DNA from 4 places in the Gottschalkia acidurici 9a genome. Region 4 is predicted to be linked to each of the others. Evidence: a T-box and tRNA genes for the amino acid it is inferred to sense, from the RefSeq annotation. Region 4 holds a T-box; the other regions hold tRNA genes.
The links. The T-box of region 4 lies ahead of asnS (asparagine--tRNA ligase). A T-box ahead of a tRNA ligase gene usually reads a tRNA of that ligase, here a tRNA-Asn.
Positions count from the first base shown of each region.

Region 1: it encodes a tRNA-Asn, which carries the amino acid that the T-box ahead of asnS (asparagine--tRNA ligase) is inferred to sense. The anticodon was not compared.
Region 2: it encodes a tRNA-Asn, which carries the amino acid that the T-box ahead of asnS (asparagine--tRNA ligase) is inferred to sense. The anticodon was not compared.
Region 3: it encodes a tRNA-Asn, which carries the amino acid that the T-box ahead of asnS (asparagine--tRNA ligase) is inferred to sense. The anticodon was not compared.

Region 1 covers NC_018664.1:3,012,706-3,020,045, forward strand. Annotated here, with positions in the region: gene CURI_RS14330 (DUF5711 family protein) at 52-1,149, opposite strand; gene CURI_RS14335 (YkvI family membrane protein) at 1,179-2,276, opposite strand; gene CURI_RS14340 (helix-turn-helix domain-containing protein) at 2,662-2,880, opposite strand; partial or broken gene CURI_RS16595 (hypothetical protein) at 3,085-3,195, shown strand; tRNA gene CURI_RS14345 (tRNA-Pro) at 3,298-3,374, opposite strand; tRNA gene CURI_RS14350 (tRNA-Ser) at 3,423-3,511, opposite strand; tRNA gene CURI_RS14355 (tRNA-Lys) at 3,516-3,591, opposite strand; tRNA gene CURI_RS14360 (tRNA-Gln) at 3,608-3,683, opposite strand; tRNA gene CURI_RS14365 (tRNA-Arg) at 3,704-3,780, opposite strand; tRNA gene CURI_RS14370 (tRNA-Gly) at 3,789-3,862, opposite strand; tRNA gene CURI_RS14375 (tRNA-Tyr) at 3,874-3,959, opposite strand; tRNA gene CURI_RS14380 (tRNA-Val) at 3,964-4,039, opposite strand; tRNA gene CURI_RS14385 (tRNA-Glu) at 4,075-4,149, opposite strand; tRNA gene CURI_RS14390 (tRNA-Met) at 4,157-4,233, opposite strand; tRNA gene CURI_RS14395 (tRNA-Met) at 4,312-4,386, opposite strand; rRNA gene rrf (5S ribosomal RNA) at 4,396-4,512, opposite strand; tRNA gene CURI_RS14405 (tRNA-Leu) at 4,529-4,617, opposite strand; tRNA gene CURI_RS14410 (tRNA-Asn) at 4,624-4,698, opposite strand; rRNA gene rrf (5S ribosomal RNA) at 4,704-4,820, opposite strand; rRNA gene CURI_RS14420 (23S ribosomal RNA) at 4,890-7,340, opposite strand, start outside.
Region 2 covers NC_018664.1:1,003,976-1,011,315, reverse strand. Annotated here, with positions in the region: tRNA gene CURI_RS04715 (tRNA-Ile) at 28-104, opposite strand; tRNA gene CURI_RS04710 (tRNA-Pro) at 150-226, opposite strand; tRNA gene CURI_RS04705 (tRNA-Ile) at 244-320, opposite strand; tRNA gene CURI_RS04700 (tRNA-Ser) at 328-418, opposite strand; tRNA gene CURI_RS04695 (tRNA-Ser) at 441-529, opposite strand; tRNA gene CURI_RS04690 (tRNA-Gln) at 592-667, opposite strand; tRNA gene CURI_RS04685 (tRNA-Arg) at 692-768, opposite strand; tRNA gene CURI_RS04680 (tRNA-Gly) at 778-851, opposite strand; tRNA gene CURI_RS04675 (tRNA-Tyr) at 863-948, opposite strand; tRNA gene CURI_RS04670 (tRNA-Thr) at 963-1,038, opposite strand; tRNA gene CURI_RS04665 (tRNA-Asp) at 1,078-1,154, opposite strand; tRNA gene CURI_RS04660 (tRNA-Val) at 1,173-1,248, opposite strand; tRNA gene CURI_RS04655 (tRNA-Glu) at 1,284-1,358, opposite strand; tRNA gene CURI_RS04650 (tRNA-Phe) at 1,380-1,455, opposite strand; tRNA gene CURI_RS04645 (tRNA-Ile) at 1,460-1,536, opposite strand; tRNA gene CURI_RS04640 (tRNA-Ile) at 1,584-1,660, opposite strand; tRNA gene CURI_RS04635 (tRNA-Pro) at 1,706-1,782, opposite strand; tRNA gene CURI_RS04630 (tRNA-Trp) at 1,813-1,888, opposite strand; tRNA gene CURI_RS04625 (tRNA-Ile) at 1,896-1,972, opposite strand; tRNA gene CURI_RS04615 (tRNA-Ser) at 2,094-2,182, opposite strand; tRNA gene CURI_RS04610 (tRNA-Lys) at 2,187-2,262, opposite strand; tRNA gene CURI_RS04605 (tRNA-Gln) at 2,279-2,354, opposite strand; tRNA gene CURI_RS04600 (tRNA-Arg) at 2,379-2,455, opposite strand; tRNA gene CURI_RS04595 (tRNA-Gly) at 2,465-2,538, opposite strand; tRNA gene CURI_RS04590 (tRNA-Thr) at 2,552-2,627, opposite strand; tRNA gene CURI_RS04585 (tRNA-Asp) at 2,668-2,744, opposite strand; tRNA gene CURI_RS04580 (tRNA-Val) at 2,763-2,838, opposite strand; tRNA gene CURI_RS04575 (tRNA-Glu) at 2,870-2,944, opposite strand; tRNA gene CURI_RS04570 (tRNA-Met) at 2,949-3,025, opposite strand; tRNA gene CURI_RS04565 (tRNA-Met) at 3,052-3,126, opposite strand; tRNA gene CURI_RS04560 (tRNA-Leu) at 3,148-3,236, opposite strand; tRNA gene CURI_RS04555 (tRNA-Asn) at 3,241-3,315, opposite strand; rRNA gene rrf (5S ribosomal RNA) at 3,321-3,437, opposite strand; rRNA gene CURI_RS04545 (23S ribosomal RNA) at 3,497-6,432, opposite strand; rRNA gene CURI_RS04540 (16S ribosomal RNA) at 6,700-7,340, opposite strand, start outside.
Region 3 covers NC_018664.1:995,127-1,002,466, forward strand. Annotated here, with positions in the region: rRNA gene CURI_RS04450 (23S ribosomal RNA) at 1-1,606, shown strand, start outside; rRNA gene rrf (5S ribosomal RNA) at 1,666-1,782, shown strand; tRNA gene CURI_RS04460 (tRNA-Asn) at 1,788-1,862, shown strand; tRNA gene CURI_RS04465 (tRNA-Leu) at 1,867-1,955, shown strand; tRNA gene CURI_RS04470 (tRNA-Met) at 1,977-2,051, shown strand; tRNA gene CURI_RS04475 (tRNA-Glu) at 2,064-2,138, shown strand; tRNA gene CURI_RS04480 (tRNA-Val) at 2,170-2,245, shown strand; tRNA gene CURI_RS04485 (tRNA-Asp) at 2,264-2,340, shown strand; tRNA gene CURI_RS04490 (tRNA-Thr) at 2,379-2,454, shown strand; tRNA gene CURI_RS04495 (tRNA-Tyr) at 2,469-2,554, shown strand; tRNA gene CURI_RS04500 (tRNA-Gly) at 2,565-2,639, shown strand; tRNA gene CURI_RS04505 (tRNA-Gly) at 2,666-2,739, shown strand; tRNA gene CURI_RS04510 (tRNA-His) at 2,756-2,832, shown strand; tRNA gene CURI_RS04515 (tRNA-Cys) at 2,847-2,921, shown strand; tRNA gene CURI_RS04520 (tRNA-Arg) at 2,928-3,004, shown strand; gene CURI_RS04525 (M1 family metallopeptidase) at 3,560-5,659, shown strand; gene CURI_RS04530 (autorepressor SdpR family transcription factor) at 6,599-6,877, shown strand; gene CURI_RS04535 (SdpI family protein) at 6,867-7,340, shown strand, end outside.
Region 4 covers NC_018664.1:1,414,107-1,421,446, reverse strand. Annotated here, with positions in the region: gene CURI_RS06655 (lipid II flippase Amj family protein) at 1-630, opposite strand, end outside; gene CURI_RS06650 (SEC-C metal-binding domain-containing protein) at 796-1,290, opposite strand; gene asnS (asparagine--tRNA ligase) at 1,329-2,720, opposite strand; T-box leader at 2,782-3,020, opposite strand; gene CURI_RS06640 (AAA family ATPase) at 3,087-4,403, opposite strand; gene CURI_RS06635 (DUF4870 domain-containing protein) at 4,506-4,829, opposite strand; gene pnpS (two-component system histidine kinase PnpS) at 4,842-6,263, opposite strand; gene CURI_RS06625 (response regulator) at 6,274-6,972, opposite strand; gene pgeF (peptidoglycan editing factor PgeF) at 6,990-7,340, opposite strand, start outside.

The sequences.
Region 1 (7,340 bases), 1.5 Mb from region 4:
CCTAGATCCATAGTTGTATTCTTAATGAATATTCTATCATAAAGTTGATCTTTATTGACTTACAATCTCAAATATATCTATTTTATTGTTTGTAAATATAAATACTTTGTTATTAGCTTTATCAACTTTCTTTGCCTTTTCTTTTATTCTATACTTTAAGTTTATTTTTTCTTTTTTTATTCCTAGTAACTCTTCATCCCCTGCTAAGATAATATCATCATTATCAATAATTATCTGATTATATATCTTGTTAAATGTCTTTTTATATTTTCTATCTCCGTCATTATCTAAAACTTCTAAGTTTGTATTTTTGTCCCCATATAATATATATATTTCTTTACTACCTAAAGTTTTTATGTCCTTTAAGTTGTAATCTATATCTTTACTCCATAATACTTTACCTTTATTATCAATACATATTATCTGTTTATCCTCTACTAAAACCATCTTTTTATTATCTAAAAACAAGGTATTATATATTAGTTTTTTCTCTAAATCTTTTTCCCAAACTATATTTCCTTTGTTATCTAAATAAGTTAAATCACTTTTTAATTCTGTAGATTTTTTATCAATATCAGTTACTATATAATTATTCTTGTCCTGTGATACATTTGCTGATAGTATTTCTTTGTTGTTTTTATCATTACTTAAAACTTCATTTCCATTTTGATCTAATATCGTAATTCTTCTTATATCCTCATTTACCTTAGAATATATAAATAAGTACTCTTGATTTTCCGATATAGTGTATATCGGGTACTTTGTATCGTATGACCATATTTTCTTTCCATCTATATCAATTTTATCTATGTTTCCTTTTTCTTTATCTCCTATATATATTCCCTTTTCTCCTAAGCATACTATCTCTTTATCTTCGTCAATATTCCTATGCCAATTTTTTTGATTATCGAAACTGTAAGATACCAACTTCCCATCATCAGTAATCATTACAGAGTCATCATACCCTTTCATATTAATCTTTTCATTCCAATTAACTTCTATATGTCCTCTGTTTATTAATTTTTTCTCTCTAACGCTAGTTATATCTTCTATCTTCTCTTTTACAAGAGTTATAGTAAATATAAGTATTATAAATGAGATTAAAGATATAGATGCTCTCCTTTTATTAACTTTTGTTTTTGATGTCAATTTTTTCACTCCTTAGTTCTTAAACAAATCTAGCGTGAGGTCTTTGCAAATATCTTTTTATATATGCTTATAAATACAAATAAAAATAAAAATAGTGATCCTATATACCCAAATATAGGATAAAAAGTACTTACTAAATTAGAAAATCCTATTCTCGCAAAAGGAACTGTTACGGCACAAAGTACTATTGCAACTATTTTAAAGTTTATTTTAGTAACTACACTAACTCTACTTATAAGCCCAAATCCGTTTCCTACCGCAGTAGTAAACATAGCGATCCAAAGTATAACACTATACATAACCTCTCCGCCTGATCCTATATATGAAGCTGCCTTTATCATAGGTATTTCAATTTGATATACGTCTTTGTATAATATTAGTAAAGGTAAAATTATAAATAGAGACAACAAGCCTAATCCTAGGCCTCCCATTATACCACCTGTTATAGCTGACCTCTTGTTCTTAATAATAGGTAAAAGTGAAGATAGTACTGCCACTGCAGATAATATATTATAACTTACATATAATATTGAAGAAATAAACCAGTTATATTTAAAAGGTTTATTAGGTCCTATATATGTCGTATTTACTCCTTCTACATTAACAACAAGAAGTCCTATAACAACGATGACAATTATTAAAAATGGTATCAATATAGTATTAACTATAGATATCCCTCTCACGCTATACATCATTGTAATCAGTGCTAGAACAGCCATTACCGCAAGTCCTATATCATATGACATATTCAACTGATTTTTAAATAATGTACCGCTTCCTGCTAACATTATACAAAAACTCATAAATAGATAAGACAACATAAAAAGTTCTATTATTATACCTAGCTTCTTCCCCAATACAGGAAATATGATGTCCTGATAACTTTGATATTTTCCTGTATATACTTTTAGCAAAATTACTGCAGCTATTATAGCAAATAGTATAGACGATAATATTATTCCAAATATTCCTTTCGTTCCATAGTCCCCGAAAAATTGTAATATTTCTTTACCTGATGCGAAACCCGCACCTATTACCGTACCTATGTAGATACTTGCTATTTCCTTCCACTTTGTTTTATTCTCAATAGTATTTATTCCTCTCAGTCTAATATCCGTTGTTATCAAAAATCTACTTAGTTAGGTCTCCGCAATGTTCTTAGATTCTTGATAACTACCTCCTTTCTTACTATACTTTTAAATAAATTATTGAACATTGTTTTTAAAACCCTTTTATTATGTATACTCCGGGATATTAGCAAATACTACTAATATTTATTATATATCTTTTAATGGAACTTATCTATATTTAGCACTTAATATGATACCTGGAAAGAATAGGATACCCTCAAAAAATAAAAAAGAACTCAGTCATCTGAATTCTTTTAATCCTTTTTTCATAATCTTTTACTAGAAAAAATTCATCCCAGTACAACAATACTTTTCTTATTCACACACTATCTTTAATTATTATATAAGAATAATATTGATCTTTTCATCTTCCCTAATATCCTTATTTTCTTTTATAAGGTCTACTTTCATCCGTACCCTCAACCAAATAATCGATACTTGTGTCAAATAAATCAGCAATCTTGATAAGAGCTTGAATTGAAAAGTTAGATTTACCTAACTCATATTCTGAATAAGTTGTTTGATGAATATTAAGGTAATCGGCCATTTCTTTTTGTGTCATATCTCTATCCTCTCGAAGGTTTCTTATTCGCTTAAACATAATAATATCACCTCTGTATATTATTATGTATTAAGGGCTACACCCTTATTGACCCTTAAGGGTAATTCCCTTAGAATAGAACTGATTTTCGAACTCCTTGAATAAGAAAAAAATTAGTTAAGCTATTTTCAGATTTTTATGTAGAAAATTTAAGATTCAAAAAATGGTCGATAGTGAACTTTATAGGTTCTAGTTGATAAGTTCTTAGAATTGACAAGGCAAAGCGCCGTACTGAAAAGATTGACAATAAAAGTATTATACAATTTTATTGATTATATTATAGTTCATCATAGAAGAAAACAAGCACTGTTATAATCAAAGATTAGATATTTACCTTAAATACACTTGTAGTTGTCTACTAAAAATAAAAAAGTAGTAATAACAATCTTGACTGTCATTACTACTCACTTTTCACATTGGTCGGGGTGGAGGGACTCGAACCCCCGGCCCCATGGTCCCAAACCACGTACGCTACCAAACTGCGCTACACCCCGATATATATCATTTGATTTTAATAAAAATCCAAACTAATTAAGCATTATTGGCGGAGGAGGTGGGATTCGAACCCACGTGGGCTTGCACCCTAACGGTTTTCAAGACCGCCCCGTTATGACCACTTCGGTACCCCTCCGGATTGGTGATCCATCCGCGACTCGAACGCGGGACACCCTGATTAAAAGTCAGGTGCTCTACCGACTGAGCTAATAGATCACAAAATATTTACTTCTGGCTGGGGTAGCAGGACTCGAACCTACGCATGCCAGAATCAAAATCTGGTGCCTTACCAACTTGGCGATACCCCAACATGTTATATATTATTTATTGGCGTGCCTACAGGGATTCGAACCCCGGACACTCGGCTTAGAAGGCCGATGCTCTATCCAGCTGAGCTATAGGCACTCGTTTTTTGGAGCGGGTGAAGGGAATCGAACCCTCGCAACTGGCTTGGAAGGCCAGGGCTCTACCACTGAGCTACACCCGCATATTATATTTTGGTGGAGGAGACTGGATTCGAACCAGTGAAAGCGAAGCTAACGGATTTACAGTCCGTCCCCTTTGGCCAGCTCGGGAACTCCTCCATATTGGTGGGCGCGACAGGGCTCGAACCTGTGACCCCCTGCTTGTAAGGCAGGTGCTCTCCCAGCTGAGCTACGCGCCCGTAATTTTATTACGGATTTCTGGGATTTTCTTTTTTGGTGACCCTACCGGGATTCGAACCCGGGTTACCGCCGTGAAAGGGCGGTGTCTTAACCGCTTGACCATAGGGCCATCTATATGGTAGCGGTGAACGGATTTGAACCGCTGACACTGCGGGTATGAACCGCATGCTCTAGCCAACTGAGCTACACCGCCATATTCAACTCGTAAAACTGATTTTTTCCAAGTTAATACTCAGCCTTAAGCTGAGTTCATGTTTTAGTTTATATATTTTGGTTGCGGGGACCGGATTTGAACCGATGACCTTCGGGTTATGAGCCCGACGAGCTGCCGCTGCTCCACCCCGCGATAATAGTTATCTAGCAACGTCTTACTCTCCCAGGCAGTTTCCCACCAAGTACCATTAGCGCTGAAGGGCTTAACTTCTGTGTTCGGTATGGGAACAGGTGTGACCCCTTCGCTATCGTCACTAAATATAATAACATTTTTTTGGTGCCGAGGACCGGAATCGAACCGGTACGATCTTTAAGGATCGCAGGATTTTAAGTCCTGTGCGTCTGCCAGTTCCGCCACCCCGGCAAAAAATGGCTCTCAGGGTGGGACTCGAACCCACAACCTACCGATTAACAGTCGGGTGCTCCACCGTTGAGCTACCTAAGAATAAAAACCAGCAACGTCTTACTCTCCCAGGCAGTCTCCCGCCAAGTACCATCAGCGCTGAAGGGCTTAACTTCTGTGTTCGGTATGGGAACAGGTGTGACCCCTTCGCTATCGTCACTGGATTTCTTTGCTTTTTTAAAGATGTTTTGCACCTTCAAAACTACACAGCGATTAGATTATTCTTTAATATATTGGTCAAGCCCTCGATCTATTAGTATCACTAAGCTGAAGACATTGCTGCCCTTACACCTGTGACCTATCTACCAGGTAGTCTTCCTGGGATCTTACTAGGTTAACCCTATGGGAAATCTTATCTTGAGGGAGACTTCGTACTTAGATGCCTTCAGCACTTATTCTTTCCAGACTTAGCTACTCAGCCATGCCGCTGGCGCGACAACTGATACACCAGAGGTCTGTTCATCCCGGTCCTCTCGTACTAGGGACAACTCCTCTCAAATTTCCTACGCCCACGACGGATAGGGACCGAACTGTCTCACGACGTTCTGAACCCAGCTCGCGTGCCTCTTTAATGGGCGAACAGCCCAACCCTTGGAACCTACTTCAGCTCCAGGATGAGACGAGCCGACATCGAGGTGCCAAACCTCCCCGTCGATGTGGACTCTTGGGGGAGATAAGCCTGTTATCCCCGGGGTAGCTTTTATCCGTTGAGCGATGGCCCTTCCACTCGGTGCCACCGGATCACTAAGTCCAACTTTCGTTCCTGCTCGACTTGTAGGTCTCGCAGTCAAGCTCCCTTCTGCCTTTACACTCTTCGTACGATTTCCGACCGTACTGAGGGAACCTTTGAGCGCCTCCGTTACTCTTTAGGAGGCGACCGCCCCAGTCAAACTGCCCAACTGACAGTGTCCTAAAACTGGTTTCACAGTTTCTAGTTAGAACTTCAGCATCATAAGGGTGGTATCCCAACGGTGACTCCACCAAAGCTGGCGCCCTGGTTTCTAAGTCTCCCACCTATCCTGTACATATGATACCAAAATTCAATATCAGCCTGCAGTAAAGCTCCACGGGGTCTTTCCGTCCTGTCGCGGGTAACCAGCATCTTCACTGGTACTACAATTTCACCGGATCTCTTGTTGAGACAGTGCCCAAATCGTTACGCCTTTCGTGCGGGTCGGAACTTACCCGACAAGGAATTTCGCTACCTTAGGACCGTTATAGTTACGGCCGCCGTTTACTGGGGCTTAAGTTCTGAGCTTCGCTTGCGCTAACTCTTCCCCTTAACCTTCCAGCACCGGGCAGGCGTCAGCCCCTATACTTCATCTTTCGATTTAGCAGAGACCTATGTTTTTGGTAAACAGTCGCTTGGGCCTATTCACTGCGGCTGGTTGCTGCTCCAGGTGTGCACCCTTCACAGCCTCCAGCACCCCTTCTCCCGAAGTTACGGGGTTATTTTGCCGAGTTCCTTAACAAGAGTTCTTCCGCTCGTCTTAGGATTCTCTCCTCGCCTACCTGTGTCGGTTTGCGGTACGGGTACCTATTTGCTCGATAGAAGCTTTTCTCGACAGTGTGGATTCAGTGACTTCGCTACTTATTTTCGCTCCCCATCACATCTCAGGATTGTTCTAGCGGATTTGCCTACCAGAACTCCCTACTTGCTTAGACGTACATAACCAACAGTACGCTTCACCTATCCTCCTGTGTCACTCCATTTCTCAAACGCATTTAGGTAGTACAGGAATCTCAACCTGTTGTCCATCGCCTACGACTTTTGTCCTCGGCTTAGGCCCCGACTTACCCTGAGTGGACGAGCCTTCCTCAGGAAACCTTAGGCTTTCGACGGGTGGGATTCTCACCCACCTTTCGCTACTCATGCCAACATTCTCTCTTGTATGCAGTCCACCACTCCTTACGGTATGACTTCTGCCCACATACAATGCTCCTCTACCGATGTTATACACATCCCATAGCTTCGGTGACAGATTTTAGCCCCGGTTATCTTCGGCGCAAGACCACTCGACCAGTGAGCTATTACGCACTCTTTGAATGAATGGCTGCTTCTAAGCCAACATCCTGGTTGTCTGTGTAGTCTTACATCCTTTACCACTTAATCTGTACTTTGGGACCTTAGCTGATGATCTGGGCTGTTTCCCTTTTGACTATGAATCTTATCACACATAGTCTGACTCCCGAGAATCATGAATGTGGTATTCGGAGTTTGATAGACTTTGGTAACGCATAGCGCCCCGCAGTCATTCAGTGCTCTACCCCCACTTCACTTTCTCGAGGCTAGCCCTAAAGCTATTTCGAGGAGAACCAGCTATATCCGGACTCGATTGGAATTTCACCCCTATCCACAGGTCATCCGGTAGCTTTTAAACGCTAATCGGTTCGGACCTCCGCGAGATTTTACTCTCGTTTCATCCTGCCCATGGATAGATCGTCCGGTTTCGGGTCTACGCCATACAACTTAATCGCCCTATTAAGACTCGGTTTCCCTTCGGCTTCGTTGCTTAACAACTTAACCTTGCTGCATAACGTAACTCGTTGGCCCGTTCTACAAAAAGTACGCGGTCGTTCATATAAAGAACTTCCACTGCTTGTAGACATAGGGTTTCAGGTTCTATTTCACTCCCCTCCCGGGGTTCTTTTCACCTTTCCCTCACGGTACTGCTTCACTATCG
Region 2 (7,340 bases), 410 kb from region 4:
TATTACTTAAAACGTTTATTCGTTTTATGGTGGGCCTGGATGGACTCGAACCATCGACCTCACGCTTATCAGGCGTGCACTCTAACCACCTGAGCTACAGGCCCATTTTATTTAGTGACTTTTAAGTAAAAATACATTGACTTTCTTATTGGTCGGGGTGGAGGGACTCGAACCCCCGGCCCCATGGTCCCAAACCACGTACGCTACCAAACTGCGCTACACCCCGACTTTATTTGTTTTTTATGGTGGGCCTTCAGGGACTCGAACCCCGGACCTACCGGTTATGAGCCGGGCGCTCTAACCAACTGAGCTAAAGGCCCCCATTTATGGCGGAGAAGGAGGGATTTGAACCCTCGCGCCCCGTGAAGGACCTACTCCCTTAGCAGGGGAGCCTCTTCGACCTCTTGAGTACTTCTCCATAGTGTTTTTATTGTTTTTTATGGCGGAGGAGGTGGGATTCGAACCCACGTGGGCTTGCACCCTAACGGTTTTCAAGACCGCCCCGTTATGACCACTTCGGTACCCCTCCGGATTTTAATTAAATCATCTTTAAGCTCTAACCTAAAATAATTCAGTTAAAACTTAGATTCTTGGCTGGGGTAGCAGGACTCGAACCTACGCATGCCAGAATCAAAATCTGGTGCCTTACCAACTTGGCGATACCCCAACAACATCTTATATATTTATTTTTTGGCGTGCCTACAGGGATTCGAACCCCGGACACTCGGCTTAGAAGGCCGATGCTCTATCCAGCTGAGCTATAGGCACTCGTTTTCTTGGAGCGGGTGAAGGGAATCGAACCCTCGCAACTGGCTTGGAAGGCCAGGGCTCTACCACTGAGCTACACCCGCGTATTATGTTTTGGTGGAGGAGACTGGATTCGAACCAGTGAAAGCGAAGCTAACGGATTTACAGTCCGTCCCCTTTGGCCAGCTCGGGAACTCCTCCTAATTTTGAAACTTTGGAGCTGGTGAGAGGACTTGAACCCCCAACCTACTGATTACAAGTCAGTTGCTCTACCGATTGAGCCACACCAGCGTATATAGTTTGTTTCTCATTCTTTAATAGAATATTTTTTGGCGACCTGGAAGGGACTCGAACCCTCGACCTCCAGCGTGACAGGCTGGCATTCTAACCAACTGAACTACCAGGCCGCATTTTTTATTTACTTATGGTGGGCGCGACAGGGCTCGAACCTGTGACCCCCTGCTTGTAAGGCAGGTGCTCTCCCAGCTGAGCTACGCGCCCGTAATTATTTTACGGATTTCTGGGATTTTCTTTTTTGGTGACCCTACCGGGATTCGAACCCGGGTTACCGCCGTGAAAGGGCGGTGTCTTAACCGCTTGACCATAGGGCCATCATACTACATGTACACATTTGGTGCCCAGAGGCGGAATCGAACCACCGACACGGGGATTTTCAGTCCCCTGCTCTACCGACTGAGCTATCTGGGCAAATTGGTGGGCCTTCAGGGACTCGAACCCCGGACCTACCGGTTATGAGCCGGGCGCTCTAACCAACTGAGCTAAAGGCCCTAACATTTCTGCTAGGTTTATTACTTATAAAACATTTATTCGTTTCATGGTGGGCCTGGATGGACTCGAACCATCGACCTCACGCTTATCAGGCGTGCACTCTAACCACCTGAGCTACAGGCCCATTTTATTTAGTGACTTTTAAGTAAAAACATGTTAATCTTTTTACTGGTCGGGGTGGAGGGACTCGAACCCCCGGCCCCATGGTCCCAAACCACGTACGCTACCAAACTGCGCTACACCCCGACTTTATTATTAAATATATTATTATTCTATTGGCAGGGGTAGCAGGACTCGAACCCACGACATTCGGTTTTGGAGACCGACGTTCTACCAACTGAACTATACCCCTATGTATATGGTGGGCCTTCAGGGACTCGAACCCCGGACCTACCGGTTATGAGCCGGGCGCTCTAACCAACTGAGCTAAAGGCCCCCACCTATGGCGGAGAAGGAGGGATTTGAACCCTCGCGCCCCGTGAAGGACCTACTCCCTTAGCAGGGGAGCCTCTTCGACCTCTTGAGTACTTCTCTATAGTGTTTTTATATGTTTTTTATGGCGGAGGAGGTGGGATTCGAACCCACGTGGGCTTGCACCCTAACGGTTTTCAAGACCGCCCCGTTATGACCACTTCGGTACCCCTCCGGATTGGTGATCCATCCGCGACTCGAACGCGGGACACCCTGATTAAAAGTCAGGTGCTCTACCGACTGAGCTAATAGATCACAAAATATTTACTTCTGGCTGGGGTAGCAGGACTCGAACCTACGCATGCCAGAATCAAAATCTGGTGCCTTACCAACTTGGCGATACCCCAACAACATCTTATATATTTATTTATTGGCGTGCCTACAGGGATTCGAACCCCGGACACTCGGCTTAGAAGGCCGATGCTCTATCCAGCTGAGCTATAGGCACTCGTTTTCTTGGAGCGGGTGAAGGGAATCGAACCCTCGCAACTGGCTTGGAAGGCCAGGGCTCTACCACTGAGCTACACCCGCATATATAGTTTCATGGAGCTGGTGAGAGGACTTGAACCCCCAACCTACTGATTACAAGTCAGTTGCTCTACCGATTGAGCCACACCAGCACATATAGTTTGTTTTTCATTCTTTAATGGAATGTTTTTTTGGCGACCTGGAAGGGACTCGAACCCTCGACCTCCAGCGTGACAGGCTGGCATTCTAACCAACTGAACTACCAGGCCGCATTTTTTATTTACTTATGGTGGGCGCGACAGGGCTCGAACCTGTGACCCCCTGCTTGTAAGGCAGGTGCTCTCCCAGCTGAGCTACGCGCCCGTAATTTTATTACGAACTTCTGGGACTTTTTTGGTGACCCTACCGGGATTCGAACCCGGGTTACCGCCGTGAAAGGGCGGTGTCTTAACCGCTTGACCATAGGGCCATCATGGTAGCGGTGAACGGATTTGAACCGCTGACACTGCGGGTATGAACCGCATGCTCTAGCCAACTGAGCTACACCGCCATAATGGTATTAATAAGCATCTAATTTGGTTGCGGGGACCGGATTTGAACCGATGACCTTCGGGTTATGAGCCCGACGAGCTGCCGCTGCTCCACCCCGCGTCGTTTTAGTTTAGAGTTTCTTGGTGCCGAGGACCGGAATCGAACCGGTACGATCTTTAAGGACCGCAGGATTTTAAGTCCTGTGCGTCTGCCAGTTCCGCCACCCCGGCAAATTGGCTCTCAGGGTGGGACTCGAACCCACAACCTACCGATTAACAGTCGGGTGCTCCACCGTTGAGCTACCTAAGAACATCATTTAGCAACGTCTTACTCTCCCAGGCGGTCTCCCACCAAGTACCATCAGCGCTGAAGGGCTTAACTTCTGTGTTCGGTATGGGAACAGGTGTGACCCCTTCGCTATCGTCACTAAATATTTGAAGATATTTCGTACCTTCAAAACTACACAGCGATTAGATTATTCTTTAATATATTGGTCAAGCCCTCGATCTATTAGTATCACTAAGCTGAAGACATTGCTGCCCTTACACCTGTGACCTATCTACCAGGTAGTCTTCCTGGGATCTTACTAGGTTAACCCTATGGGAAATCTTATCTTGAGGGGGACTTCGTACTTAGATGCCTTCAGCACTTATTCTTTCCAGACTTAGCTACTCAGCCATGCCGCTGGCGCGACAACTGATACACCAGAGGTCTGTTCATCCCGGTCCTCTCGTACTAGGGACAACTCCTCTCAAATTTCCTACGCCCACGACGGATAGGGACCGAACTGTCTCACGACGTTCTGAACCCAGCTCGCGTGCCTCTTTAATGGGCGAACAGCCCAACCCTTGGAACCTACTTCAGCTCCAGGATGAGACGAGCCGACATCGAGGTGCCAAACCTCCCCGTCGATGTGGACTCTTGGGGGAGATAAGCCTGTTATCCCCGGGGTAGCTTTTATCCGTTGAGCGATGGCCCTTCCACTCGGTGCCACCGGATCACTAAGTCCAACTTTCGTTCCTGCTCGACTTGTAGGTCTCGCAGTCAAGCTCCCTTCTGCCTTTACACTCTTCGTACGATTTCCGACCGTACTGAGGGAACCTTTGAGCGCCTCCGTTACTCTTTAGGAGGCGACCGCCCCAGTCAAACTGCCCAACTGACAGTGTCCTAAAACTGGTTTCACAGTTTCTAGTTAGAACTTCAGCATCATAAGGGTGGTATCCCAACGGTGACTTCACCAAAGCTGGCGCCCTGGTTTCTAAGTCTCCCACCTATCCTGTACATATGATACCAAAATTCAATATCAGCCTGCAGTAAAGCTCCACGGGGTCTTTCCGTCCTGTCGCGGGTAACCAGCATCTTCACTGGTACTACAATTTCACCGGATCTCTTGTTGAGACAGTGCCCAAATCGTTACGCCTTTCGTGCGGGTCGGAACTTACCCGACAAGGAATTTCGCTACCTTAGGACCGTTATAGTTACGGCCGCCGTTTACTGGGGCTTAAGTTCTGAGCTTCGCTTGCGCTAACTCTTCCCCTTAACCTTCCAGCACCGGGCAGGCGTCAGCCCCTATACTTCATCTTTCGATTTAGCAGAGACCTATGTTTTTGGTAAACAGTCGCTTGGGCCTATTCACTGCGGCTGGTTGCTGCTCCAGGTGTGCACCCTTCACAGCCTCCAGCACCCCTTCTCCCGAAGTTACGGGGTTATTTTGCCGAGTTCCTTAACAAGAGTTCTTCCGCTCGTCTTAGGATTCTCTCCTCGCCTACCTGTGTCGGTTTGCGGTACGGGTACCTATTTGCTCGATAGAAGCTTTTCCCGACAGTGTGGATTCAGTGACTTCGCTACTTATTTTCGCTCCCCATCACATCTCAGGATTGTTCTAGCGGATTTGCCTACCAGAACTCCCTACTTGCTTAGACGTACATAACCAACAGTACGCTTCACCTATCCTCCTGTGTCACTCCATTTCTCAAACGCATTTAGGTAGTACAGGAATCTCAACCTGTTGTCCATCGCCTACGACTTTTGTCCTCGGCTTAGGCCCCGACTTACCCTGAGTGGACGAGCCTTCCTCAGGAAACCTTAGGCTTTCGACGGGTGGGATTCTCACCCACCTTTCGCTACTCATGCCAACATTCTCTCTTGTATGCAGTCCACCACTCCTTACGGTATGACTTCTGCCCACATACAATGCTCCTCTACCGATGTTATACACATCCCATAGCTTCGGTGACAGATTTTAGCCCCGGTTATCTTCGGCGCAAGACCACTCGACCAGTGAGCTATTACGCACTCTTTGAATGAATGGCTGCTTCTAAGCCAACATCCTGGTTGTCTGTGTAGTCTTACATCCTTTACCACTTAATCTGTACTTTGGGACCTTAGCTGATGATCTGGGCTGTTTCCCTTTTGACTATGAATCTTATCACACATAGTCTGACTCCCGAGAATCATGAATGTGGTATTCGGAGTTTGATAGACTTTGGTAACGCATAGCGCCCCGCAGTCATTCAGTGCTCTACCCCCACTTCACTTTCTCGAGGCTAGCCCTAAAGCTATTTCGAGGAGAACCAGCTATATCCGGACTCGATTGGAATTTCACCCCTATCCACAGGTCATCCGGTAGCTTTTAAACGCTAATCGGTTCGGACCTCCGCGAGATTTTACTCTCGTTTCATCCTGCCCATGGATAGATCGTCCGGTTTCGGGTCTACGCCATACAACTTAATCGCCCTATTAAGACTCGGTTTCCCTTCGGCTTCGTTGCTTAACAACTTAACCTTGCTGCATAACGTAACTCGTTGGCCCGTTCTACAAAAAGTACGCGGTCGTTCATATAAAGAACTTCCACTGCTTGTAGACATAGGGTTTCAGGTTCTATTTCACTCCCCTCCCGGGGTTCTTTTCACCTTTCCCTCACGGTACTGCTTCACTATCGGTCACTAGGTAGTATTTAGCCTTGGGGGGTGGTCCCCCCTGCTTCCCACAAGGTTTCACGTGTCTCGTGGTACTCTGGATCATAACTTGGAGTTTTCTCGTTTCACCTAAAGGACTATCACCCTCTGTGGTGGAGCTTTCCAGCTCTCTTCGGTTACAATACCTCTCCGTTTGTGTTATGTCCGCAACCCCATAAGAGTAAACTCTCATGGTTTGGGCTCTTCCCCGTTCGCTCGCCGCTACTGAGGGAATCGATTTTTCTTTCTCCTCCTCAGGGTACTTAGATGTTTCAGTTCCCCTGGTCTGCTCCCATATACCTATGTATTCAGTATATGGTACTTGAGGTTTGCCTCAAGTGGGTTTCCCCATTCGGATATCTACGGATCAGTGTCTACTTGCGACTCCCCGTAGCTTTTCGCAGCTTATCGCGTCCTTCTTCAGCTCCTAGTGCCAAGGCATTCACCCTATGCCCTTACTAACTTGACCAGTTAGTAAGTAAATATCAAATAAGTTTGACATTCACTACTCAATTTATTATTGAGGTTTAATTTTCCTTAATATATTAATATATCTCGGTTAATTGTATTTTAATCTATTTCGCTGTGTAGTTTTCAAGGTACAATTTGTTTTAGACGCCATTTTATAAAGCATAGGTATCAGATGTTCTATCTGATCTATCTTTATAAGTGTTCTAAAACTTATTTGAGAGTTTTGGTCTCTCAAAATTAAACAGTAAAAAGCGTTTCTCCTTAGAAAGGAGGTGATCCAGCCGCACCTTCCGATACGGCTACCTTGTTACGACTTCACCCCAATCATCGATCCCACCTTCGACAGCTGCCTCCTTGCGGTTAGCTCACTGGCTTCGGGTGTTACCAACTCTCGTGGTGTGACGGGCGGTGTGTACAAGACCCGGGAACGTATTCACCGCGACATTCTGATCCGCGATTACTAGCAACTCCGGCTTCATGTAGGCGAGTTGCAGCCTACAATCCGAACTGTGATCGGCTTATTGAGATTCGCTCCACCTCGCGGTTTCGCTGCCCGTTGTACCGACCATTGTAGCACGTGTGTAGCCCAACATATAAGGGGCATGATGATTTGACGTCATCCCCACCTTCCTCCGATTTATCATCGGCAGTCCCTCTAGAGTGCCCAACTTAATGATGGCAACTAAAGGTAAGGGTTGCGCTCGTTGCGGGACTTAACCCAACATCTCACGACACGAGCTGACGACAACCATGCACCACCTGTCACCTCTGCCCCGAAGGGAGACTCTATCTCTAGAGTTGTCAGAGGGATGTCAAATGTTGGTAAGGTTCTTCGCGTTGCTTCGAATTAAACCACATGCTCCGCTGCTTGTGCGGGTCCCCGTCAATTCCTTTGAGTTTCAGTCT
Region 3 (7,340 bases), 420 kb from region 4:
CGAAAGCCTAAGGTTTCCTGAGGAAGGCTCGTCCACTCAGGGTAAGTCGGGGCCTAAGCCGAGGACAAAAGTCGTAGGCGATGGACAACAGGTTGAGATTCCTGTACTACCTAAATGCGTTTGAGAAATGGAGTGACACAGGAGGATAGGTGAAGCGTACTGTTGGTTATGTACGTCTAAGCAAGTAGGGAGTTCTGGTAGGCAAATCCGCTAGAACAATCCTGAGATGTGATGGGGAGCGAAAATAAGTAGCGAAGTCACTGAATCCACACTGTCGAGAAAAGCTTCTATCGAGCAAATAGGTACCCGTACCGCAAACCGACACAGGTAGGCGAGGAGAGAATCCTAAGACGAGCGGAAGAACTCTTGTTAAGGAACTCGGCAAAATAACCCCGTAACTTCGGGAGAAGGGGTGCTGGAGGCTGTGAAGGGTGCACACCTGGAGCAGCAACCAGCCGCAGTGAATAGGCCCAAGCGACTGTTTACCAAAAACATAGGTCTCTGCTAAATCGAAAGATGAAGTATAGGGGCTGACGCCTGCCCGGTGCTGGAAGGTTAAGGGGAAGAGTTAGCGCAAGCGAAGCTCAGAACTTAAGCCCCAGTAAACGGCGGCCGTAACTATAACGGTCCTAAGGTAGCGAAATTCCTTGTCGGGTAAGTTCCGACCCGCACGAAAGGCGTAACGATTTGGGCACTGTCTCAACAAGAGATCCGGTGAAATTGTAGTACCAGTGAAGATGCTGGTTACCCGCGACAGGACGGAAAGACCCCGTGGAGCTTTACTGCAGGCTGATATTGAATTTTGGTATCATATGTACAGGATAGGTGGGAGACTTAGAAACCAGGGCGCCAGCTTTGGTGGAGTCACCGTTGGGATACCACCCTTATGATGCTGAAGTTCTAACTAGAAACTGTGAAACCAGTTTTAGGACACTGTCAGTTGGGCAGTTTGACTGGGGCGGTCGCCTCCTAAAGAGTAACGGAGGCGCTCAAAGGTTCCCTCAGTACGGTCGGAAATCGTACGAAGAGTGTAAAGGCAGAAGGGAGCTTGACTGCGAGACCTACAAGTCGAGCAGGAACGAAAGTTGGACTTAGTGATCCGGTGGCACCGAGTGGAAGGGCCATCGCTCAACGGATAAAAGCTACCCCGGGGATAACAGGCTTATCTCCCCCAAGAGTCCACATCGACGGGGAGGTTTGGCACCTCGATGTCGGCTCGTCTCATCCTGGAGCTGAAGTAGGTTCCAAGGGTTGGGCTGTTCGCCCATTAAAGAGGCACGCGAGCTGGGTTCAGAACGTCGTGAGACAGTTCGGTCCCTATCCGTCGTGGGCGTAGGAAATTTGAGAGGAGTTGTCCCTAGTACGAGAGGACCGGGATGAACAGACCTCTGGTGTATCAGTTGTCGCGCCAGCGGCATGGCTGAGTAGCTAAGTCTGGAAAGAATAAGTGCTGAAGGCATCTAAGTACGAAGTCTCCCTCAAGATAAGATTTCCCATAGGGTTAACCTAGTAAGATCCCAGGAAGACTACCTGGTAGATAGGTCACAGGTGTAAGGGCAGCAATGTCTTCAGCTTAGTGATACTAATAGATCGAGGGCTTGACCAATATATTAAAGAATAATCTAATCGCTGTGTAGTTTTGAAGGTACGAAATATCTTCAAATATTTAGTGACGATAGCGAAGGGGTCACACCTGTTCCCATACCGAACACAGAAGTTAAGCCCTTCAGCGCTGATGGTACTTGGTGGGAGACCGCCTGGGAGAGTAAGACGTTGCTAAATGATGTTCTTAGGTAGCTCAACGGTGGAGCACCCGACTGTTAATCGGTAGGTTGTGGGTTCGAGTCCCACCCTGAGAGCCAATTTGCCGGGGTGGCGGAACTGGCAGACGCACAGGACTTAAAATCCTGCGGTCCTTAAAGATCGTACCGGTTCGATTCCGGTCCTCGGCACCAAGAAACTCTAAACTAAAACGACGCGGGGTGGAGCAGCGGCAGCTCGTCGGGCTCATAACCCGAAGGTCATCGGTTCAAATCCGGTCCCCGCAACCAAATTAAACAGACGGCCCTATGGTCAAGCGGTTAAGACACCGCCCTTTCACGGCGGTAACCCGGGTTCGAATCCCGGTAGGGTCACCAAAAAAGTCCCAGAAGTTCGTAATAAAATTACGGGCGCGTAGCTCAGCTGGGAGAGCACCTGCCTTACAAGCAGGGGGTCACAGGTTCGAGCCCTGTCGCGCCCACCATAAGTAAATAAAAAATGCGGCCTGGTAGTTCAGTTGGTTAGAATGCCAGCCTGTCACGCTGGAGGTCGAGGGTTCGAGTCCCTTCCAGGTCGCCAAAAATATTCTATTAAAGAATGAGAAACAAACTATATATGCTGGTGTGGCTCAATCGGTAGAGCAACTGACTTGTAATCAGTAGGTTGGGGGTTCAAGTCCTCTCACCAGCTCCAAGGTTTCAAAACTAGGAGGAGTTCCCGAGCTGGCCAAAGGGGACGGACTGTAAATCCGTTAGCTTCGCTTTCACTGGTTCGAATCCAGTCTCCTCCACCAATGATGATATGCGGAAGTGGCTCAGTGGTAGAGCATCGCCTTGCCAAGGCGAGGGTCGCGAGTTCGAATCTCGTCTTCCGCTCCAATAAACATTATAGATTAAGAAAATGCGCGGGTGTAGCTCAGTGGTAGAGCCCTGGCCTTCCAAGCCAGTTGCGAGGGTTCGATTCCCTTCACCCGCTCCAATTTTATTTAAGCATGGTGGGTATAGCGTAGTTGGTTAACGCGTCGGATTGTGGTTCCGAAGACCGTGGGTTCGAGTCCCACTATCCACCCCATAAACTAGATATATGGCGGCATAGCCAAGTGGTAAGGCAGAGGTCTGCAAAACCTTTATTCCCCAGTTCAAATCTGGGTGCCGCCTCCATTATAGGCACCCATGGCTCAACTGGATAGAGCGTCTGACTACGAATCAGAAGGTTGGGAGTTCAAGTCTTCCTGGGTGCGCCAATAAGAAAAACGTTGATATTTCAACGTTTTATTTTTTTATAAAAATACTTTTTAATGCTATTTTACAAGACTAAAAAGGTCGTTAATTATAGGTTTACATATCAACTTCTTATAAAAATGAAAATTAAAAGATAAAATAAAGCACATTAGTAAAATTATTAAAGCTATTTTTACTCACATCTTTTACATTGAAATACTTTTCTTACTTTAAATATCATCTTATTATAAAACCACCTAATTTATTTAAATATTTATGATAATCCTTATTATTAGAACTTACTTAAATATAGATACCTTGAATGCATCTATTGACTTTCCATGAGCTTGACAGCACACAGTAAATACATTCTGCTTTATAAAAACAAATCTAATATGTTTCCTTTCATATTTTTCTATAAGTTTAAATATCTTTAATCTTTATATTAAAAATATTTTGCTATATAAACGTAACTAATTTAGAGATATAAACTTTGATAGGAATATAAGAAATATTTTGGAAGTTATAGGAGGCTTGTGGTATTATAGAAATGTATATAAAAAATAAGGGGGTTTATCATGAACAAAAGAAGGTTTTTATCAACTATATTAGTTTTAGTAATATTGCTAAGTAGTTTTCAATTCGGGTTTGCAGTAGATTTAGAAAATATAACTAAGTATGATTTGAATATAACTTTAAATACTAATGATCATACTGTAGATGGAGAGCAAAAAGTAACTTTCACCAATACATATAATTCAGACTTAAATGATTTGGTATTTCATCTTTATCCAGATTCTTATAAGTCCCCTGATACATTAGCAGCTATAGGTGGTATGTACTTTATGGATGAAGAAGAATTAGGAGAAGAAATAAAGGGTTATATTAAGGTAAAACAAGTATATATTAATGGTGAAGAAGTTAAGTATACAGATAATAATCAAATATTGAAAATAAATATGAAGGAACCATTAAAAAAAGGTGAAAAGGTAGATGTAAAAATTGAATTCACTATGAAAATTCCTGAGGGAAGTCATCGTCTTCACTATTCACAAGGAGTATACTCTCTAACAAATTGGTATCCCGTCTTATCTATATATAATGAGAAAGATAAAAAATGGGATGAGAACCCATTCCACCCTATTGGAGAGTCTAACTACAGTGATGTCTCAGATTATAATGTAAATCTTACTGTACCTAAGCAGATGGTAGTGGCTCCAACAGGTAGTATAATAGGAGAGAAAGAAGACGGAGAAAATAAAACTCTAACGATAAAGGCTGAAAAAGTTAGAGAGTTTGTTATCATTATGAGTAATGAATATAAAGTAAAGACTACAGAAGTAGATGGAATTAAAATTAGTAACTATTATCTTATAGAAGACAAAAAGGATAGTAGAGAAGCTGATATGGTATTAGATGAAGTAGCTAAGGCAATGAAGTTTATGAATAAAACAATAGGAAAATATCCTTATGATGAGTTAAGAATAACAGAAACACCTTTATCAGGAGGAGCTATGGAATATCCTCAGGTAATACAGATGGGAAGATACTGGGAACCAGGAGATATAAACATAGAAGAGGGAGTTAACTTCACAATAGAAGCTGCAGTTCATGAGACAATGCACCAATGGTGGTATGTAGCAGTGGGAAATAATGAATTTAAGGAGCCTTTTCTAGACGAATCTTTAACAGTATTCACTACCGCTTATTACTTCGAAAAACAATATGGAAAAAATCATGAAAATGGAATTGACTATGCTATAAGAAATTCAATGTATATGTCGGATAACTCTCCTGTAAATAGTAGTGTAGATCAGTTTAGAAATTGGGGTGACTATGGAGAGACTATATATAGAAAAGGACCTGCTTTCTTCGAATACCTAAAACAAAAAGTAGGAGAAGAAAAGTTTGTAAAGATACTTAGCACATATTATGATGAATATAAGTTTAAGAATGCAACCATAGAGGGATTATTAAGTGTAATAGAAGAAATAGGAGGAAAAGATATTAAGAACTCTATGGAAGATGGACTGTTAAAGCCAAACTATTTTTCACAAAGCATAAAATTAACTCAAGAAGAAGAGCAGTTTCGTTATAGAAATATGAGAAAACGCTATTTGAATGGATTAGAAAAAAGAAATGGATTAGTGATAGGAAGTATAGATCTTAGAGTTTTAGAAGGAGAAGAAGTATTAATAGTAAAGCCAGAACATTTAAATGAAAATGATTCAGCTAAAGTTGAGCAGTTTATTCAAATGTTAGTAGATGAGACTATGATGCAGTATAATTTAAAAATAAATGTCAAAGAGGAAAAAGATTTAATAGAAACAGATAAGCAAGCTAATTTAATAGTTATTGGGTATCCAGATAAAAATGAGATAATTAAAGAAATGAGTTCTGAACTACCTATAAAAATAGATGAGGATACTATCTATGTGGATGGAGTATCTATTAAAAATGAAAAAGTTACTGGAGCTTTTATAGCAGAGAATCCTAACAATAAAGAAAAACTAATACTAGTGATATTTTTAGATGAGAACTCTAATGTAGAAAACAATGAAGATATGGCATATAATAACTTAATGTATAAGTATAATCCAATGTATAGTGATAATGAGCAGTTTATAATAAATATAGGAGACATAGAGATCAAGGGAAAATATAATACTAGCAAATAAACTTCGAAATAACTATAAAATATATTATACAAAATAGAACCAAGACCAAGCTATAGAGTTAGTTTGGGCTTGGTTCTATTTTATGAAAGGATGTATGTTAGCGACTAGAGCCATGTACTTGTTTTATATCTATAGTATTCCTAAATATATTATCGTAAAAAGAACTAAAAGTGCTTGATAGAAATAGTGCAAGTATCAGTATAGAAAATATAGCTAAACAAGAATTATATTTTGTGGATGCACTTTTACTACTTATATGTTAGAGTACATCAGGCTGGTTAGTTACAGTTTTTATATTTGAAATATGCTATCCATGGGCATCATGTAGGGGTTATGGATTGAAAATTAATCTTATAGTAATAGAAGGAAGAATACTAGGATTTGATGGAACTGATACAGGATTAATTGGACAATGGATTAAGTAGCTATTATTGTGTATTATAACAGTTGATATTTATTAGTTTTGGTTAGGAATAACACTAGAAAAATGGAGAGTAAAACATACATAATCTACGCAGATAAAGATAGTTACGTTGTTTTCATTTAAATATAGTCTTTTAACTTGATGCTTGACATTGTAGGAATAATGAAAAACATGAGATATATTAGATGTATATTTTTACTACAAATGATTAAAGTTAAGAGAAGGTAGAGTGTGGTTACTAATATATAAATAAAAGTAATTATTTTTAAATGGCCTTCTAAATTCAAATTTAAGACGATTAAAAATGTATATCCATATAATAGGTACACAAACTAAGATAAAAATGATATATAAACTTTTGGAAACACACATAGCTATCAAGGTATATATAAGAATTTTAAAGTAATATTTGAGATATTATAATACTCCTTGACAATTTTAAATAGTTAGAATAACATATTTATATATTTAGATAATTATCTAAATATATAAATATGTTATTAGGAGATGATGTAGTGAATCAAGCATTTAAAGCACTTTCAGATCCAACAAGAAGAAAAATATTAGAGTTGCTTAAAGAAAAGGATATGACAGCAGGTGAAATAGCAGAACAATTTAAAATAAGTAAGCCTTCTATTAGTCATCATCTAAATGCATTAAAAAGTTCAGATCTAGTACTGTGGGAGAAGGATGGGCAAAATATAATATATTCTTTAAATACGACTGTACTACAGGAGATCATGAAGTGGACATTTGATTTTTTAGAAAATAGGAGGGAGCAGAATGAAAAATAAAAAAATAAGTATAGTATTAATCTCTATTATCCTTTTATCAATATTAGCAACTACAATGATTTATGACAAGCTGCCAGATCAAATTCCTAGCCATTGGAATATTAAAGGAGAGGTTGACGACTTTCAAAGTAAAACATTTGTATATTTCACAGCGACACTTCCATTATTAATGTATGCACTAATGAAGATACTACCCAAATTAGATCCAAAGAGAAGATCTTATGCTAAGCATGGAAAGGCTTATGAAATATTTATAGTTGTGATGACTTTGTTTATTATATTAATCCATTGGTTAACTGTAGCATATGCACTTGGCTATAATATAGAGATATCAAGTGTTATTCAAATATCACTGGGAGTAGTTTTTTCAACATTTGGAAACTACATGTCTCAAATTAGACATAACTATTCATTTGGTATAAAAACCCCATGGACACTAGCAAGTGAGACAGTATGGAAGAAA
Region 4 (7,340 bases):
AGGATCTACAAATATAGTTAAAAGTATAGTAGCTACTCCATTTACCATTCCTGATGAAGCTGATACTGCTAGTCTTTTCTCAGGAGAAACGAATAATGCAGCATAAAATGAGGCTAGTATTCCTATTGTATATATTCCTGTTATGAAAGTATTTATCAGTAACAGTCCTTTAGGTATATTTTTTATACTTAATCTCGTAATCATACTTTTTTTAGGTAGTGTAGCCTTTTGAGCTGCTTTTTTTATATTATTTACACTTAAAGATTTTATCATAAGTAAAGGAATAGAGCCTGATACCTCTAACTTTGATACTGCTATACTAAATATCTTCAAAAATGTTGGTATTAACATAGTTCCTATAATTGTTCCTATTGTTGCCGAAAATATTATAAGTCTTATTTCAGTTATAGGATTTATTTTTTCTGCCATAGCTAGACCAACTATAGCACCTATTAGTGGTGATAAAAATGTATTTGCAGTTCTAGAGAATAGTACAAATATATTAAATAGAGATGTAGAAAGTATGTATTGTTTGCTTTTCACAGAATTTAACCTAACAGAGTATGACAATGTGTCTATGATATGTATAATAGCTGTTAATATCATTGTTTGTATAAGAATTTTACTCAAGATTATCAACTCCAAAATTTTTTCAAATGAAATATTTAACCCTAATATTATACTAGATTATATCACTTTTTTATGCAAAATGTTTTCTTCATTATTATAATAGTATAAACCTTGAGCAGATAACTCAAGGTTTATTTTTCATAAATTATTTATATATTTAATTTTTTATTTTCCACAACATTTCTTATATTTTTTTCCGCTTCCACATGAACAAGGGTCGTTTCTTCCTATCTTTTCTACTCTTACAATTTTTGATTGTCTATATTCTTTAGTTAATTCTTTTCTTCTTTCTTCTGTTAATATATCTTCCCATTCTGGCAATCCGTATAACCAATCTGCTTTCGCATCTTGCATATTAAAGTATAATTTTTCGAAGTCTATATCTAACTTTATTTCTGTATCTTCTTCTAAATCTTCAAGATTAACTTCTTGATCTAAGCTAGTATTAATACCATCTAAAAATCCTGAGAATGTAACACTATCCATTCCATACTTATTAGATAAATCACTTACTTTTCCACTTATTACATTTTCTTTTTCACCTAATATTATTTTATATACATCTTTTTCTTTTAAAAAGTAGTTCTCCCAAAACTCATTATATCCTTCTTGACTTCTTTCTTCACTTGCTATTTCTTCCCATTGTTGATAAAGTTTCATTTGTTCTCCTCCTTATAATTATATATTATCTTCTATGATTAAAATTCAGCTGATTTTACTGTTCTTGAAAAAGGAATTACATCTCTTATATTCGTCATACCTGTCATGTACATTATTGCCCTTTCAAATCCTAGCCCAAATCCAGAATGTCTAGTCGTACCAAATTTTCTTAAATCTAAATACCACCAGTATTCCTCTGTTTTCATTCCTTGTTCTTTCATTTTACTTTCTAATTTTTCTAAGCTCTCTTCCCTTTGACTTCCACCTATTATTTCACCTATACCTGGCACTAAAAGATCCATAGCTGCAACTGTTTTGTTATCATCATTCAGCTTCATATAGAATGCTTTTATATCTTTAGGATAATCTGTAACAAATACTGGTTTTTTAAATACCTCTTCTGTTAGATATCTTTCATGCTCCGTTTGTAAGTCTACTCCCCATTCTACATCATATTCAAACTTACCTTTTACTTTTTCAAGTATTTCTACAGCTTTCGTATAAGTTATACGTTCAAAGTCTGAGTTAACTATATTAGTTAATCTCTCTATAAGTCCTTTGTCTATGAAAGAGTTAAAGAATTCCATCTCTTCTGGTGCATTTTCTAGTACGTAGCTAATTATATATTTTAACATATCTTCTGCTAGTTCCATATTATCTTCTAAGTCTGCAAATGCAATCTCTGGTTCTATCATCCAAAATTCAGCTGCATGTCTAGAAGTATTTGAGTTTTCTGATCTAAAAGTTGGTCCAAATGTATATATATTTCTGAACGCTTGAGCATAAGACTCTCCTTCTAGCTGACCACTTACTGTTAAGTGTGTTTCTTTTCCGAAGAAATCTTTTGAGAAGTCTACTTCTCCTTCTTTATTTTTAGGTACGTTAGATAAATCTAAAGTGGAAACTCTAAACATATCTCCAGCACCTTCTGCATCACTACCAGTTATTATTGGAGTGTGTACATACAAGAACCCTCTATCTTGAAAGAACTTATGTATTGCATATGCCGCTAGTGAACGTACTCTAAAAACTGCAGCGAAAGTATTACTTCTTGGTCTCAAGTGTGCTATAGTTCTTAAATATTCTAATGAGTGTCTTTTCTTTTGTAAAGGATAGTCGTGAGTAGATAAACCTTCTATTTCTACCTTAGTTGCTTTTATTTCAAATGGTTGTTTAGCTCCTGGTGTTTCAACTAAATTTCCCTCTACTATTATAGCCGTACTTATTGGTAATTTAGATATTTCATCAAAGTTATCTAAAGTATTGTCATATACTATCTGAATATTTTTAAAGAAACTACCATCATTTAATTCGATAAAACCAAAGTTTTTTGAATCCCTTATAGTTCTTATCCACCCTGATATAGTAACTGTTTGGTTTAAATATTTATCAGTTTCTCTATATATTTGTTTAACTAGAGTTGATTTCATATACTTTTCCTCCTATGTATTTTTTATATTTTCTTTGCAAAAAAATAAAAGCCTTCATCCACAAAGGGACGAAAGGCTATTTTCGCGGTACCACCCAATTTGTCATAAAGACCACTTAAAAAACAGTACTTTTTATACTGCTCACTGATTAACGGTGTGAATCCGTCTAAGTCTACTCTCTTAAAAGATTTCGGTTAGAAACTCTGAGATGTTCTTCAATATAGGTTCCATATCGGACTTACACCATCACCGACTCGCTTTAATTTCCTCTATACCTACTCTTCTCTTCATAGTCTTATTATTTAATATTTTTCATATTAATTAGTAATTATATTATGCATTATCTTTTTTGTCAATGAGTTTAGCTTATTCTCTTATATATTTTAGTCTTTCCATTATAACCTTTTCATATCCATTATTTGTTGGTTCATAATACTTTGCTCCTACCATGTTATCTGGTAAGTATTGTTGTTTTATAAATCCATCTTCATAATTATGAGGATATAAATATCCCTTTCCATTTCCAAAGTTAGATGATCCACTATAGTGAGCATCTCTTAAGTGAGCCGGTACTTTTCCTGTTTGAATATTTTTTATATCATTAAGTGCTTTATCTATTCCTACATAACTTGAGTTGCTTTTAGGTGCACATGCTATATATACTGCTGCTTGAGCTAGTATTATTCTACCCTCTGGCATACCTATAAAGTTTACCGCATCAAATGCAGATGTAGCTATACTAAGTGCTTGTGGATCTGCATTCCCGACGTCCTCTGAAGCACTTATTATTATCCTCCTAGCTATAAACTTAGGATCTTCTCCTGCATATAGCATTTTAGCTAGCCAATAGAGTGTAGCATCTGGATCTGACCCCCTCATACTTTTTATAAATGCTGATACCGTATCATAATGTTCGTCACCATTTTTTTCATACTTTATTGCCCTTTGTTGAACACACTCTTGTATGATATCTAGTGTTATATTTATAATTCCTTTTTCATTTGGATCTGTAGTTAAAACACCAAGTTCTAATCCATTTAAAGCAATTCTTGCATCACCATTAGAGATATCTGTTAAATGTTTCAGTGCATCAGGATCTATATTTATATTGAAGCTCCCAAGCCCTTTATCTTTGTCATCTAAGGCAGTTAATATTACCTTTTTTATATCTTCATTAGATAATGGCTCTAATTTAAATATCATCGATCTTGAAATAAGTGCTTTATTTACCTCAAAATATGGATTTTCAGTAGTAGCACCTATTAAAATTAAAGTACCATTCTCGACATACGGAAGAAGTGCATCCTGTTGACTCTTATTAAATCTATGTATCTCATCTATAAATAGTATAGTCCTTTCGTTATACATACCTAACTTTTCTTTAGATTTTTCGATCACTTCTCTTATGTCTTTTATTCCTGATGTAACTGCATTTAGTTGTTCAAATTTCATTTGAGTTGTATTTGCTATAATCTTAGCTAACGTTGTTTTTCCAGTACCCGGCGGGCCATATAGAATTATCGAACTTATTTTATCAGCTTTTATAGCTCTATATAACAATTTGCCTTTCCCCACTATATGATCTTGGCCAGTATATTCTTCTAGAGTAGTTGGTCTCATTCTATCTGCGAGAGGAGCCATTCTCTCCAAGTTTTTATTAGCCGTATATTCAAAAAGATCCATAAAAGTCATCCTCTCGTTAAGTTATTTTATATCGACTATTTAATAAGTCTCTTTTAAATAATAAAGGCACTATTAATATTAAAATATCAATAGTGCTCACGTTTAGCCCCTTACAAATTTTCCACTTATAGGATAAGAATAATCTATATTATCAGATATTTTTACTACTGCTACTATAGGTAACACTATCCCAGCTATTCCAACAGCTATTAATATAAAAATACCTACTATTAAAAGCGTTAATACACCTCCTACAATACCCATAATTATTAGTCCTATTTGAAAAGCTAATGCTTCTTTTGCTTGTTGTTTCACAAATTGGCTATTAGACACTACTAGTACAATTAGTGGGACTATTACTGGCAAGCTTATAAAGAGACTTAAGTGACATAGTGTACATATCAATTTTTGTTCTGTAGTTAGCATTAAATCACCCCTTTATTTATGTGTCACCTTATTTAAAGGAATTGTTATAGTAAATTTTGTTCCTTTGTTTAATTCACTTTTCACATCTACGTATCCATTAAATGATAACACTATATGCTTAACTATTGCAAGCCCCAAACCTGTTCCTCCAACCTGTCTTGTTCTTGCTTTATCTACTCTATAAAATCTCTCAAATAGTCTTGGAAGATGCTCTTTATCTATTCCTATACCTGTATCTGAAACTTCTATATAGAGATTAACCTTATCATTATATGCATTTATTTTTATAATTCCATTCTCAGGTGTATATTTTATTCCGTTATCCACTAGATTTATAATCATTTGTTTAAACCATCCTATATCACCGTATATATCTGGTAATTTGTCACTTATATTTTTTACTATTTCTATGCCTTTTTTCTTTGCTAATTCTTCAAGCATTTCTAGTACTTGATCTATATTGTCTTGAATATTTATTTTTTCATCTTCTTTAAGTGTATTTTTATTCTCGATTTCAGAAAGTGTGAGTAGGTCTTGTATTAAATAAGTTAATCTATTAGCTTCTATATCTAAAATATCTAAAAATTTATCTCTTATCTTTGGATTCTCTGCTGCTCCAGATTTTAAGGTTTCTACAAATCCTTTTATTGAAGTAAGTGGAGTCTTAAGTTCATGAGATACATTTGCAACAAAGTCTTTTCTCATATTTTCTAATTTTCTTATATCCGTTATATCCTGTAATATTATAACAACACCTATTATTTTATTAGGATCGTTTCCAAGTCTAATTAAGTTAGAATGGAAGCTTAATATTTTGTATTCAGGTGTGTATATCTCTATCTCACTATCTATAGATCTATTATTTGCTATTAGACCTTTTACAAACTCTCCTAATTCTTCATTTCTTATTACTTCGATTATATGCTTCCCTTTAATGATATCTTCTGTAACTCCAAACATTTCTTCCGCTGCTGGATTCATCAGTATAATTCTATTCATATTATCTAAAGCTATTACGCCATTTAACATACTTGTAAGTATAGCTTTCATTTTAGTGTTATTATCTTGAAGTTCTCCTATAGTTTCTTCTAACTTTTCACTCATAATATTAAAGTTTTCTGAAAGTTCATCTAGCTCATCATCTGTCTTAGAATATATTCTTCTTCCATAGTTTCCTGTAGAAATCTTTTTAGTAGTTATAGTAAGCTTTTTTACGGGTTCCATTACCTTTCTAATGAATCTCGTTCCTAAACCTAGTGAAACTAAAATCCCACTAATTATTGATATTAAGTTATATTTTAATAATTCTTTATCTACCTGACTTGTAAAATCAGTAGGTACTGCTATTTTAAATAAACTAAAGGACAATATCCCCGTTATAAGTATTCCTATTGTTGCTAATATAAAAAATGTAATAAGCATTCTTCTTTCCATATATCTCTCCTTATTTCATTTTATATCCTATTCCTCTAATGGTTTCTATATATTCTGGTCTGCTATCATCATTTTCTATCTTTTTTCTTATATGTCTAATATGAACATCCACCGTTCTAGTCTCACCAAAATAGTCGTATCCCCATACCTCATCTAACAAAAAATTCCTTGAAAGAACTTTTCCCTTGTTTTTAGCTAGTATTCTTAATAACTCAAATTCTTTTAATGTTAAGTCTACTTTTTTACCATCTTTAGTTACTTCATGTTTTTCATCATCAATAACTATATCTCCTATTTTTAAAATATTTTCTGTATAATCTCCAGACTTATTGTTTGGATTTCTTCTAAGTACAGCTTTTATTCGTGCTATAAGCTCTCTTACACTAAAAGGCTTAGTTATATAATCATCTGCACCTATTTCAAGTCCTACAATTTTGTCTGCTTCATCACTTTTAGCAGTCAACATTATAATAGCAATATGTGAAGTTTCAGGATCTCCTTTTATTTTTCTACATACCTCTATACCATCTACTTTAGGGAGCATTAAATCTAATATTATGAGATCTGGATTCTCTGTTTTAGACTTAAACACTGCTTCCTGTCCGTCATTAGCTGTTACTACATCATATCCATTGCTTTCTAAATTAAATTTTATAAGTTCTACTATGTGATCTTCATCATCAACTACAAGGATCTTTGCGTAATTCATTTTTTCCCTCCCGTAGATTATTTTAATTGTATAATAGCTGCCATCCTTCCAGTTTTGCCATTCTCTTTTCTATAAGAGTAAAAAATGTCATTATTGCAACTAGTACACAAGTTACTTATAGTTATATTTCTACAAGGTACCCCTTTATCCTCTAATATTAGTCTATTAGCTTCCCATAAATTAAGCTTCCATTTGCCATCGTCCATTGATTTTAGCACGTTTGAAGTGTTTGTAAAATTTCTGTTAAATTCGTCAAATACATCTTTATTAACTTCATAACAACATTCCCCTATAGAAGGTCCTATACCAACTATTATATCTTCTGGTTTAGACTCGTATTTTTCTTTCATTATATCTATCATATTCCC